3 regions of the Paenibacillus sp. FSL R10-2788 genome follow, and region 1 is predicted to be linked to each of the others. Evidence: riboswitches for the same ligand, from Rfam matches in the RefSeq annotation. Region 1 holds a riboswitch; each other region holds the start of a gene.
The links. Region 1 has a riboswitch for cyclic di-GMP ahead of NSQ50_RS03195 (transglutaminase-like domain-containing protein). Riboswitches for the same ligand answer to the same signal wherever they lie in the genome.

Region 1 (4,644 bases):
GTTCGCCACGTCCTTCGTCGGCTCCTGGCGCCTAGGCATCCTCCGTGTGCTCTTATTAGCTTAACCTTGATTTTTCCGCAGGAAAATATCATACGATGACATTCTCTTTTGGAATCATCTCACTAATAACATTTACTTGTTTGCACAAGTTGCTAAAAGATGTTCTAAAACGCAAATTCGTTTCGGTATCCAGTTTTCAAGGATCAAGTCTTACTTGAGAGCTTAAACTCTCAAAACTGAGCAACGAGTGAGTAACAGGCCTAAACCTGAGTTTTGGAAGCTGAGCTTCCGATTTGAATGTCCTCATTGCAGAGAACGATTCTCCATAGAAAGGAGGTGATCCAGCCGCACCTTCCGATACGGCTACCTTGTTACGACTTCACCCCAATCATCTACCCCACCTTCGGCGGCTGGCTCCCTTGCGGGTTACCCCACCGACTTCGGGTGTTGTAAACTCTCGTGGTGTGACGGGCGGTGTGTACAAGACCCGGGAACGTATTCACCGCGGCATGCTGATCCGCGATTACTAGCAATTCCGACTTCATGCAGGCGAGTTGCAGCCTGCAATCCGAACTGAGACCGGCTTTGATGGGATTGGCTCCACCTCGCGGCTTCGCTTCCCGTTGTACCGGCCATTGTAGTACGTGTGTAGCCCAGGTCATAAGGGGCATGATGATTTGACGTCATCCCCACCTTCCTCCGGTTTGTCACCGGCAGTCACTCTAGAGTGCCCAGCATTACCTGCTGGCAACTAAAGTTAAGGGTTGCGCTCGTTGCGGGACTTAACCCAACATCTCACGACACGAGCTGACGACAACCATGCACCACCTGTCTCCTCTGTCCCGAAGGCCGCTGCTATCTCTAGCAGATTCAGAGGGATGTCAAGACCTGGTAAGGTTCTTCGCGTTGCTTCGAATTAAACCACATACTCCACTGCTTGTGCGGGTCCCCGTCAATTCCTTTGAGTTTCAGTCTTGCGACCGTACTCCCCAGGCGGAGTGCTTACTGTGTTAACTTCGGCACCAAGGGTATCGAAACCCCTAACACCTAGCACTCATCGTTTACGGCGTGGACTACCAGGGTATCTAATCCTGTTTGCTCCCCACGCTTTCGCGCCTCAGCGTCAGTTACAGCCCAGAAAGTCGCCTTCGCCACTGGTGTTCCTCCACATATCTACGCATTTCACCGCTACACGTGGAATTCCACTTTCCTCTTCTGTACTCAAGCCACCCAGTTTCCAGTGCGACCTCAGGTTGAGCCCAAGGTTTAAACACCAGACTTAAATAGCCGCCTGCGCGCGCTTTACGCCCAATAATTCCGGACAACGCTTGCCCCCTACGTATTACCGCGGCTGCTGGCACGTAGTTAGCCGGGGCTTTCTTCTCAGGTACCGTCACTCCGGTAGCAGTTACTCTACCGGACGTTCTTCCCTGGCAACAGAGCTTTACGATCCGAAAACCTTCATCACTCACGCGGCGTTGCTCCGTCAGGCTTTCGCCCATTGCGGAAGATTCCCTACTGCTGCCTCCCGTAGGAGTCTGGGCCGTGTCTCAGTCCCAGTGTGGCCGTTCACCCTCTCAGGTCGGCTACGCATCGTCGCCTTGGTGGGCCGTTACCCCACCAACTAGCTAATGCGCCGCAGGCCCATCCCTCAGTGACAGATTGCTCCGTCTTTCATTCTTCTCTCAGGAGAAAAAAGAAATTATCCGGTATTAGCTACCGTTTCCGGTAGTTATCCCAGTCTGAAGGGCAGGTTGCCTACGTGTTACTCACCCGTCCGCCGCTAAGTTATTTTGAAAGCAAGCTTTCAAAATAACTCCGCTCGACTTGCATGTATTAGGCACGCCGCCAGCGTTCGTCCTGAGCCAGGATCAAACTCTCCAATTAGTATTGAAAAGAGCGATATGCTCATTTTGAAACATCTGACGAGAAAATTAATTCTCTAATTTTGGATATCACTTACGTGATTTCCTACTCACTCGTTGTTCAGTTTTCAAAGATCAAGTTCTCGTTGACGCCGTTTAATGTCTCAGCAGCAACTCTTATAATATATCATGTTGTTTTCAGAAATGCAAGCTTTATTTTTCGAAGCTTTTTATCAGCCTCGTTTGTATCGCCTGTACGCTGTCTAACAACGCTTACCTATAATACCCCAACTATTAATAGAAAAGCAACCCCTAATATAAAAATAAACAACTAGCTTAATAATTAAGCTAGTTGTTTATTTAATAGAGTTATGTTTATAGCAACGAATTTAATAGTATTTTGCCGCAGTATATTTGCTTGAGGCTTTAATTAAATCGGTTTTCTTATCACTCTTTGCAAGTCCTGCATCCACTGTAGTATCAATGGTAACCCACTTCCCATTAAGCAACACTTCGTTCCAGGCATGATATTGCGTAACGTAGCTTGTATTCCCCATTACCAACTTAGCAGGAACATCTACACTCCGCAGCATTGCGGCAAAAAGAGAAGCGTAATCATAGCAAATCCCTTTTTTAGTAGTCAATGTCTTATCGATGCTTGGAATATAATCAGTAGTTACACTATTAGCAAGAGAGTAATCATATTGTACATTCGCAACTACATAGTTATAGATCGCTTTAACTTTCTCTTCGTCTGTTGTTTTGCCTTGTACTAATTGTTTAGCTTTGACAATCGCTTTATCAGAAGAACTCCATTTCACATTCTGTACGGAGCCCAAATATACGGAATTCGAGTCACTCATGGTTACGTCTACTACTTCGGAATATAACGCTTTATATTTATTGCCGGTTGTATTCTCCAGAACAGAAACCTTATAAGTCCCATTTCCTTGTTGCAAAGGGAAGTCCTCAGCTTGTCCAGAAGCATACAAGTTATATGTATAGCTGCTGTTATCTTTGGTGATCATGAGTTTGATTCTTTTATCTTTCGGAATATCATAGTTAATACCAATAACACCTTGAGCCACTTTGGATGTAATCAGCCAGCTGGCATCTGCACTTGCAGCTTGAGCTGTACTTATCGGAACTGAAGTCATTAGGACGAATAACGCCACCAGCATAAAATAAACCTTTTTCACGGATAAAACTCCTTTCGGTAGCTGGCTGCCATCCTTTCGGGAAGGCCCTTTAGCTTTGCGTCCCTACCTTTCGATAGGTTTGCCGTTATCGTATAAGCTCTATCTGTTCTAGCTTTACTAGATATAATTGATAGAATCCATTTGAAACAAACAAAAAAAGCCTCTTCATTCGGTAGCTGGCTGCCATCCTTTCGGGAAAAGGCCCTTTAGCTTTGCGTCCCTACCTTTCGGAAGGTTTGCCGTTATCGTGTTTAGCTTTCATAGTATAATACTATCATATTTATAGTTGTGAACAAGACCTAATTTACTAGATTACCCATTATTTTATAAATATCTCCCGGTATTTGTGTTTTCTTGTCATTCACTATTCTCCTTTTGTTAATTTGGCATGAACAATCAGCCGATGCGTTGGATTCACTAGCGGATCACATGTAATCAGAGTAAGAATCTTATCCTTGTCATTCCCGTCAAGAACGGAGACATCACTCGGATCTACAACAGAAATATCGTATACCTCATAGTTAAACACCTGATCACTAGTCTTTACCGTGATAACATCCCCCACAACAACCTCATTCAATCTGTTAAACAAACGCCCCGTAGTTCTAGCCCGATGCGCCGCGATTGCAGCATTTCCGATCTCTCCAAGGGGTGCCGTTTCTTTCATATGGGCTGCAGCATGTTTCATATTAGCTTTTGTAGCCCCTTCTAATACAGGCAGCTTCAAATCAATCTTACCGATTTCAATTAGTGCGATTACTTTGCCACCGACCTCAATCTCCGGTTCAGGCTTTTCTGTCTCTTGGGGTTGGGGCTGTGCCTGAGCATCCAGAACCGATTCCTCTGCTAACAGCTGAGTAACTTCAGCATACCTGCTCTTCAAATCTGGCTGGGGAGTACTATCGGCAGTGCTTAGTTCAGCCGTTTCTAATAACTTCTCCTGCTGCCTGTCGTTGTACCATTCGTTAGCTGTCGGATATAACATGATAAGTATCCCAGCCAGTATGAGTAGATAGGAGAATTTACGCAATGTTATTCACCTCCGTATATTGTTTCTATGGTTATATACAAATCAAGCAGAAACAGCTACTTGCCTTTAAGCATAGCAACTCCTTCTGCCTGAAATTAATGTTTAAAATACCCATTTACGACTTCCAAAGAAATTGATGATCACCGTGATAAATGTAACCAGCACCTTTGAGATCAAGACTTGAATACCTAGTCTGTCTGTCAACAGATGCATTAGCAGCAGTGATATTCCGAGCACTACCAGATTCAGCACGATAAACTTGACCAGCTGCACGCGGTCGAAGCCTTCTTTATTCCCCCGGTTGCGATCACGAAAGGTTACTTTTTTATTCAAAATAAAGCTATTCGCCGTACCTGCACTATAGGAGATCACCTGCGCCAATGCGTATACCATCCCTAGTGAATTCAACAATGTGAAAATCACAAAATCAATAAGCGTATTGAGCAAACCTACGGCATTAAATTTAAGGAACTGTATGAATGCAGCACGCAAGTTCTTATCTGACATCATTGTGGTCCTTCCGGCGGTCCAGTTGTTCTTCGTTCTGGTA
Region 2 (4,644 bases), 180 kb from region 1:
TCATGGAGAACAGCCTACCGCGGCGAGTTAGGCATTCATGCCGGAATGAGGATTGACAAAAAGATTTGTGAACAGGAACCGTACAAATCAGTATTGGCGAAACATGGCTATACAGCAAATAATTTGCCGACAGGAGCTATTATTGCTACAGGTCAGCTCGCGGGATGTTATGTGGTTACTCCAGAGGTGGATTTAAGGGAATGGATCAATGGGAACGAATATGATTTTGGCGACTATAGCGAAGGACGGTTTGCCTGGAAGCTTGAAGGGGTTCATCCATTAAGCCATCCAATTCCAGCTAAAGGTCGGCTAAGCTTGTGGGAGCACTCTAATCACTTCTGAACGGCGAATGATATTTTTAATGTAATTTTTATGTGCCTATCAGCTTTTTTTCAGGTTCGAGGTATATATTGAAGACACCAAACACCCCCCAGTGTTTTGTGGTATATCTCTCTCAGGTCTTGCCAACTCCCATGGTAAGGCCTATTTTTTTGTTCGCTAATTGATGGGGGGAGAGTAGAGCGGCTTCTATACAGCTTTATTTAATTTGAAACTGTTCTTCGTAACTCTTAAAAGAGGAAATATCCAGCCCTAGGTATCTGCGCATATGGATGGCAGCCTGAGCCGCAACAATGTCATTCAACAGCAGCATTCGTTCGTGATAGCCACGACATATATACTTGGCTTCAATTCCCGTATTAAGTCTGTTTTGCTCATACACCTTGATTCCCCGTCTTCTCATTTCTGCACGAACATCCCTTAGATCTGTTGTAGCTACTGCAGCAGCTGTTCCAAGCACCTCCAGATAAGGGGCGGGTGTTCGTAAGTGTGTAGATAAAATGGCGGAGTCCCGTTCGAAAGCTGATAAAATCATCGGAAGCAATAAATAAGATTTCACCAGCATGTTGTCCCTGCTTTCTGCTCTATGCATGAATCTCATCACCTCTAATAGGAACGTATATTCGTATTCTACCCCGACATTCCAAAAATAATCAATGGTATTTCTAAACAGCTTATCCAATGTGATTAAATTCACAACTAAATAACGAAGAATAAATTATATTAAAATTGTAATAATAAAAATTAATGTATCGGACGCACATAAAGGAGAATTATGATGGAAAAAGAGGGCAGCCTCCAGCGTGGATTTTTTTTTGGTTTAATTCTGAGTGTTCCCTTATGGATATCCATATTGGGCTATATACAGTTACTTTAAAATTTAATGAAAAACCTTATGCGAAGCGCCTTTAGGCGCTTTTTTTGTATGGTAATAATGAGGGGGATCATCGAAAGGAATTGATTGACAATTGTGGGTGTCGGGCGCTAAACTGTTATTAATTCAAAAAGTATTAAAAGTCATAGACGGTTATTGGAGAGAATGCTTCGGCTACCAGTTCTGGACTTGCAGTGTAATACATATATATAGTCATGATAATAGCAAACCGTCTGAAAGGGCGGGACGCAAAGTCCAGGAGTCTAAAGTGTCTTAAAGGCACAATGACCGTCCGACTGCCATGAGAAGGGAATTCCACTTCTTTTTGGCGGTCTTTTTTGTTGTTAGGTCCTTTAGAGTTTCTGGTAATTATTCTGATTAATATAAATCATAGTTTTAGGAGGTGTGCCATTTGAAAAGAAGAATAAGACCGTTACTCTCGCTTGTATTAGCTGGGATTTTGACGGTAGGTAGTGGGCTTTCCTCATTAGGAGCTGGAGTTGCTGGAGCTAGTAGTTCTTCTACATTGGGAATTGCAGGGGTCTACAACGTGTTTATTCTAGGGGATATAACAACGGTTTCGGATACGGAAGGAAGGTTTGCTGCTGGAGGTAACGTTAACTTAACCAACTATAGTGTTGGAGATAGGTTGACCGCTGCTGAGGTTTCCTTGACTGACACACTTGTTGTTGGAGGGAATCTTACTTTCAACGGAGGTACTGTTTATGGGAATATCGTGCACGGGGGAGATTTTTCAGGGAATGTAACGCTCCTCAAGGGAGGTACAAAAAGACAGGGGAGTACGATTGACTTTTCAGCCGTAGGTCAGTCTTTGAAGGACAAATCAGCAGAACTTGCAGCATTGCCGGCGAATGGAACAACAGTGTACCAATATGGCAGTCTTACCCTGACAGGTACAGATCCTGCGGTCAATGTTTTTAATGTTCCAGGAGATAACGTCTCTAATACCTATGGAATTACAATAAATGTTCCTTCAGGATCTACAGCAATTATTAATATTGATGGTTCTAACGTAAAAATGAAAAACTTCGGATTTCTACCTAATAACGTGTTGAACAGCAAGAAAATTTTGCTTAACTTTAGCCAAGCTGCGTATCTTGATATGGCAGGCATAGGTGTAATGGGAAGCATACTTGCCCCCTATGCTCATGTTGATTTTATTAATGGTCAGATTAACGGTACTTTAGTGGCGGCTTCACTCAAAGGGACTGGTGGTGGTGAATTTCACCACTATCCATACGATGGTGATGAACCTGGACCAACGCCGACACCAACGCCAACAGTGACACCAACGCCAACGCCAACAGTGACACCAACGCCAACGCCAACAGTGACACCAACGCCAACGCCAACAGTGACACCAACGCCAACGCCAACAGTGACACCAACGCCAACGCCGACAGTGACACCAACGCCAACGCCAACGCCGACAGTGACACCAACGCCGACGCCGACGCCAACGCCGACGCCGACGCCGACGCCAACACCGACGCCGACAGTGACACCAACGCCGACACCGACGCCGACAGTGACACCAACGCCGACGCCGACGCCAACACCGACGCCGACAGTGACACCAACGCCGACGCCGACGCCAACACCGACGCCGACAGTGACACCAACGCCAACACCGACGCCGACAGTGACACCAACGCCGACGCCAACGCCAACAGTGACACCAACGCCGACGCCAACGCCAACAGTGACACCAACGCCGACGCCAACGCCAACAGTGACACCAACGCCGACGCCAACACCAACGCCGACGCCAACAGTGACGCCGACACCAACGCCAACGCCAGAAGCAACACCGACACCGACGGTAACACCAGAAGCAACACCGACACCGACGGTAACGCCAGAGGTAACACCGACACCGACGGTAACGCCAGAGGTAACACCGACACCGACGGTAACGCCTGAAGCAACACCGACACCGACAGTAACACCAGAAGCAACACCAACGTCGACACCAGAGACTTCGGTGTTCCCGACACCAACGCCATCATCCGTAATTGGCACTATAGTTCTTGCAGAAGATCCTGTGCCGCTTGGGCCTGTAGCTTCGCCGACACCAGCGCCAGTACCAACACCGTCGAATAGCACAGAAGTACTTGTTGATGATGATGAGATCCCATTAGGCCCGGTACCGGCAGTGACACCAACGCCAACACCAACACCTGATGAAATCATCGTAGTGGACGATACGATCCCATTAGGTAAGCCACCTGTGAAGGAATTGCCAAAAACGGGTGAATCAAGTCCTGCACCTTACTATGTAGCAGGTTTAGGTTTTGCACTTATCGGATTATTAATGAGAACCAAGTTCTCCAAAAAGAATAAATAATAAACGGTAGAGCACAACATAGAGTCGCTTTCGGGGGGTGTCCCGATGGCGGCTCTATTTGTATGTCATGATTGCGATAGTTTGGTGCATTCTAAGTAGATGGTATACTCTTGTTGCAAAAGAAATGAAGAGGGGATGGCGAAGGCGAATTGATATGGTTCATTATTAGCGCTGTAATCATCATAGGGATTCTAATCTATGTGGGATTTTTCTTCTATGGTATTGCTATTAAACGAGCACCAAAGGTATTTCTAAGTAATAATCCTAATCTGAAGGCTGATCCTCCGGTTGCCGGAGCTTCTTGGGGGGAGGGGAAAGATTGGGTCTCTCGCCAGAGCTTCGAGAATATTGAGATCGTATCTGCAGATGGACTTAAACTAAGAGGTTTCTTACTCCAATCTAATTGTGCTGCGGGACGCACAGCCATTCTAGCCCACGGTTATTCAGGTAAAGCAAAGGATATGGGGGCGTACGCCAAAATCTACTACGAGAACTTAGGCTTTAACATCCTAATTCCCGATGCAAGGGGGCATGGAGATAGCGCAGGGGATTACATTGGTTTTGGTTGGCCGGAACGAAAAGATTATTTGCAATGGATTGAATACATGATTAAAAAGACTGGGTCTAGTGCTCAAATTGTGCTTCACGGTGTTTCTATGGGCGGTGCTACAGTGCTAATGACCTCAGGGGAAGATCTTCCACCGCAGGTAAAAGCTATTGTTGCGGACTGCGCTTATACCTCAGTAAAAGCACAATTATCTTACCAACTACGGCGCATGTATCGTTTGCCAAGTTTCCCTTTCGTTCAAAGTGCAAGTCTAATCACCCGCTTGAAGGCGGGGTATGGTTTTGGTGAAGCCTCTGCATTAAAACAAGTGCGGAAAGCGAAGGTTCCGATTCTTTTTATTCATGGGGATGCGGATAACTTTGTACCTTTTGCTATGATGAATGAATTGTATGAGGCATGCCAGAGTCCAAAAGAGAGGCTCATAGTGCCGCAAGCGGGGCATGGATTGTCTTATGATACGGATAAGGCGGGGTATATAGATGTAGTAACAGCTTT
Region 3 (4,644 bases), 3.9 Mb from region 1:
GCGTTAGATTTACTTTTACAAATCCATCATTCTTAAACATTACAAAGCAGCTTTCTAAAAGAGGTACAACATCTGGTGCAGTTACATTTAGCTTTCTGCAGTCGATTTTTAGTTCATAGTCAGCTGGAGTAATTGGATTGATAGTTTGTTGATAAGCTTGAATAGATTTTAGACCATCTTCTTCAGAAAATGTTCCATCTAACTCAATGTTAATAACCTTGTTTGTAGTGTCTGTCTTCAAAACGAAACTTCCCATGCCTAAATCTCTCCCATAGATTGAATTTGTCCAAAACAGTTCGACTGCAATATCCAGCCATGTATATCCATTTAGCTGTTTTATAAAAGTCAAAATTCGACACTATACAGCAAGTAATGGGATATTCCGACTCTATTATAGGCATATTTTTCAAGTGTATGCAATAATAAAGTCGAATTTTGTATATTGTTGTCGAACTGTTGGGTTATTGGATTTCTTCTATGGTTGCAAGCAGGATATTAAAAGCTGTAATGATTCTAGGTGCCCCTATAACGGGTACTAAGTGTAATAGAATACCTTTAAGCTGTTCTACGGTAACTCCAACACGAAGGGCCATGACATAATGAACGCCCAACTGTTCGAATTGACCCATTGAAATTAAAGATGAAATGACTGCGATTTCCTTCCAGTCAGGGGCTATAGTATTACGTTGAAAAATATCGCCATAGGCATTCCCCATAATAAATTCAGCCAAGTCAGGGAAGTGGTCTTTAATTGGAGCTAGTGCTTTTGCGCCATAGTCTCCTGATAGATTCGTGAAGTGGTTGAGACCACTGTTGATATTTTCCTTCATGGTTAGCCTCCTAGTTTAGGTTCAAAGTACGGTGTGCAGTCGGAGGGACTTCATCACGGTCTGTTAGTAGTTCAATAACGGCAACATGGTTTAGAGCTACCGCATCTTTAATTGCAGCTGTGAATTCATCCGCATTCTCACATTTGTAGCCTTTAGCACCTAGAGATTCAGCGAATTTTACGGCGTCCATTGGTACTTCATATAGAGTTCCATCGATACGACCTGTGGTTTTCTCCATACCCTTAAGAGCCATATCTAGTTGCTTATTATTGACCACGATAAAGATGACAGGGATATCTTTGCAGACAGCGGTGTTAATCTCAGCGCCGAGCATCATGAAACAACCATCACCTGTAATGCAGAGGATAGTTTCTTCAGGAGCAGCAACTTTTGCACCAATAGCCATGCCGATCGAATTACCCATGCAAGCAAAATACGCATCAAAAACAAAGCTGCCCGGTTTCTTAACCTTGTACCATTTTGCAGCGTGGAATCCATGACTTCCATCATCAACGAAAATTGAATTATTATAAGGGATCAAATCACTTAAAGTGCTCATTACCGAAGCAAGGGAAAGATTCTTGAGGGTTGGAAGCTCTTCTGAATAATCCGCATCGGCCAAAGCCTCACGTTTGGTGATTGTGTTTGGGTCAATATGATTTAGGCAGTGCACCAAATTATCGCGCAGGTCCCCAGTGACCGGTATCGTTTTGGACAATAGTATTTTTCCGACAAAGGTTGGATCAATATCAAATTGAATTAAAGTTGCTGGATGATTCTCCCGTTTAAGATTACAGATGGTCATATCACTTAAACGTGATCCAAGCACTATAAATAAATCGCTTTTATTCAATAAATCGTCCCCGTGGGTCGAACCGCCAACGCCAATAGGACCATGATAGAGTGGGTGATCCCAGACTATAGCCCCTTTTCCACCTGGAGATGTTACTACAGGAATATTAAAAGTTTCTGCGAGTTGAACAAGCTCTTTATGTGCTCCGGAGCGGTTAATTCCTTTACCCGCAATAATCAAAGGATTCTTAGCAGCTTGAATAGCATCGATGACTCTATCGATATTAGCTTGACTAATTAGAGATTCTCTTTCTGGGATTACTATATTGCATTCTTCCAATACTTCAGTTTGTACATCAAAAGGAATACAAAGATGAACAGGACCCCGTTTGGTCAGGGCCACAGAAATCGCATGATTAAAAATAGTACCAAAGTGATCCCCACGTTCAACCAATTTACTGAACAAGGTGGCAGGTTTGAACATATCAGCTAAATCAGCCAGAAAAGAGGTGGAGTCCTGACATTGAGGAATTCCAAGCTCTGTAATGGATTGGTGGCCGGTAATAAATAGGACAGGTAGGTTGTTAGCTTTCGCATGTGCTGCTGCTGTAAGCAGGTTAGTTCCCCCAGGACCCGAAGTACCAAATGCTACGCCTAGGTTACCCGTTTTCAGCGCATACCCTGCTGCTTCGAATCCGGAGCTTGCTTCATGTCTGCCGGGAATAAATTCAATACCGTAATCCACCATCTTTAGAACTATTGGACAAATGGATTTGCCAATGATCCCAAAAGAATGGGTGACTCCAAGGTTACGTAGTGCTTCCGCCATGTAATCTGCGACTGTCTTCAAAAGAAACACCTCACAAGTTTTTTGATATATATTAGTTATTAATCTACCGAATAGATACGATAGATCAATATACTCAAAAAGTAAAAACCTGTGCTCTATAGTAAGCACAGGTTGGTGGCATAAGGCACCGCTAAGACTGAACAATAGTTCAGCCGTCCTGGTTCCTCTGCAACCTGGCAATCATGGCCTCAAACGAAAAAATGAGGCTGTAGATCCATGGTTTTGCGTCATCCTCTTTCGAGGATTTTGCCAATATTAATTTATAGTTGATAAGAATAATTTTCCTTTACAATATATTCCTCATTAATTTTTGTCAACATAATCCGCTAAAAAAACTCGAAATTTGACGAAAGTCTTGTCCAAGAGATGAAGTTTTGCCTCGCGAAAAAAACTGCCACCTAAGACTCAGCTTAGGTGGCAGTTGATAGTTTTGAACTAGAATTTAAAGATATGAATGGTTTTTTGCAGATTAAATACGGCCTGGGTCATTTTTTCCGTTTCTTCTGCAACAGACTGCAGGGCATTAATCTGTTCATTCATAGCCGCCGATACCTCTTCCGTGCCAGCAGCAGTTTCTTCGGTGATTGCTGAGATATTCTCAATTGCACTGGAAATTTTCAAGGCACTTTCTAGCATAAGATCACTCTCCGCAGAGAATGAAGAGATTTGCTCGGTAATGTACTGCACGCTTTGTACAATTTGTGCGAAAATATGGGCAGATTGAGTGATCATTTCATTCTGAACCTGCACAACCTCTTCATTGATGGCAATATTATCGATGGCTTGTTTAATATCTGACTCAATGCTGCGGACCAAGCCGAATACTTCTTTTGTGGATGCCGTAGATTCTTCAGCAAGCTTGCGAACCTCTTGAGCTACAACGGCAAAACCCCGACCATGCTCTCCGGCACGAGCAGCTTCGATGGAGGCATTCAGTGACAGCAGGTTGGTCTGCTCAGCGATCTCTGTGATGGTCTTGGTGATCATCGTAATCCCGCGGGCATTTTGTGAGAGAGCTTCAATAGTATCAGCCACTTTTTGTGTAGCCTCTATGTTTTTGCGCATGCCTTCAGCCTGTGTATCTACGGATTGGCGCCCTTGCTCAACAAGTTCTAAGGTATGTATTGAACGTCTGTTCATTTCTTTGGTGGAGTTCGTATAATTGGATACTTTGGTCTCAATGTCTTTAATGGATTCTGTCATATCAGCGATATCCGTAGATATTTCATTTGCACCAAGAGCGAGCTCAGTAGAAGAAGAGGCTACTTGTGCCATGACAATCTTCAGGTTCTGGTTCTTATCTTCGATTCCGCGGCTTGCATCCATAACTTGACGGGTGATCTGCGATGCATCGGTCAGAATCTTCTTGAGCTTATCAATCATTGTGTTAAAGGAGCGGCTTACGTCACCCATTGAGCCATTTTCGTCCGCTCTGCTAGTGAAATCGCCCTTCGAAATACTGTGAGATACATTAGCAATATCATCAAAAGATGATGTAAGCGTTCTCTCCACGAAGCGAGCAACAGGTAAAGTCAGACCTGCAAGAACAACTACTAGTATAATTCCTACGAGAAATTGACCTAGAATCATTAACGTAACTAAGACAGGAATAGCAAACAGTGCGGCAACGAGGTAACATCCGGCAACAATTCTTTGTTTTAACGGAAGTTTGTGCATCCAGCTCATTGGTAAAATGTCCCCCTTATTAAATTTTATGTAATGGTGTTATTATAGGGGATTTATAGGTCATTGGTCTATAGAGAAGTGTCATAAATCTTCTTTAAGTAGTAGATATTTAGAATTCATGTCAAAATTCCTCATATATTGTGGAAATTGTTTTAATAGCAGACTTTACCATCCCTACTAGTTCGATAGGAGCTAAAACAATAACTGAAGGAGAGAAAGAGAGTACGATACGACAGGCAGATTCTATAGCATTAAACTCGGCCTCCACGTTCATCCACCCAGTATTAGCAGAGGGTTCTACTAAAGTTATAGTTACATATCTTTCACGTTGTAATTCTTTAAGAATAGACTCATTCACCTTTAAGTTCACTACATATTTTGGCAGTGCTGCTTTAAAAGCTAAAGTCGATTGTTCCCAGTAGCTTTTTAAATCAAAAGCCTCAGGTCTGACAAATGATTCATAAGTTGCGTCAGCTTGTATTAATC

Region 2: another riboswitch for cyclic di-GMP. It lies ahead of NSQ50_RS02420 (choice-of-anchor A family protein); the one in region 1 lies ahead of NSQ50_RS03195 (transglutaminase-like domain-containing protein).
Region 3: another riboswitch for cyclic di-GMP. It lies ahead of NSQ50_RS20755 (thiamine pyrophosphate-binding protein); the one in region 1 lies ahead of NSQ50_RS03195 (transglutaminase-like domain-containing protein).

The regions. Positions count from the first base shown of each region.
Region 1 covers NZ_JBBOQA010000001.1:723,204-727,847, reverse strand. The annotation lists rRNA gene NSQ50_RS03205 (23S ribosomal RNA) at 1-66, opposite strand, end outside; rRNA gene NSQ50_RS03200 (16S ribosomal RNA) at 330-1,887, opposite strand; gene NSQ50_RS03195 (transglutaminase-like domain-containing protein) at 2,255-3,064, opposite strand; cyclic di-GMP riboswitch class I at 3,078-3,158, opposite strand; cyclic di-GMP riboswitch class I at 3,233-3,315, opposite strand; gene NSQ50_RS03190 (class D sortase) at 3,429-4,094, opposite strand; gene NSQ50_RS03185 (GtrA family protein) at 4,197-4,604, opposite strand; gene NSQ50_RS03180 (glycosyltransferase family 2 protein) at 4,591-4,644, opposite strand, start outside.
Region 2 covers NZ_JBBOQA010000001.1:543,047-547,690, forward strand. The annotation lists gene NSQ50_RS02410 (ASCH domain-containing protein) at 1-342, shown strand, start outside; gene NSQ50_RS02415 (hypothetical protein) at 539-1,036, opposite strand; cyclic di-GMP riboswitch class I at 1,427-1,517, shown strand; gene NSQ50_RS02420 (choice-of-anchor A family protein) at 1,626-3,581, shown strand; gene NSQ50_RS02425 (alpha/beta hydrolase) at 3,731-4,644, shown strand, end outside.
Region 3 covers NZ_JBBOQA010000001.1:4,654,290-4,658,933, reverse strand. The annotation lists gene NSQ50_RS20765 (hypothetical protein) at 1-349, opposite strand, end outside; gene NSQ50_RS20760 (carboxymuconolactone decarboxylase family protein) at 462-830, opposite strand; gene NSQ50_RS20755 (thiamine pyrophosphate-binding protein) at 841-2,481, opposite strand; cyclic di-GMP riboswitch class I at 2,637-2,733, opposite strand; gene NSQ50_RS20750 (methyl-accepting chemotaxis protein) at 2,908-4,158, opposite strand; gene NSQ50_RS20745 (helix-turn-helix transcriptional regulator) at 4,280-4,644, opposite strand, start outside.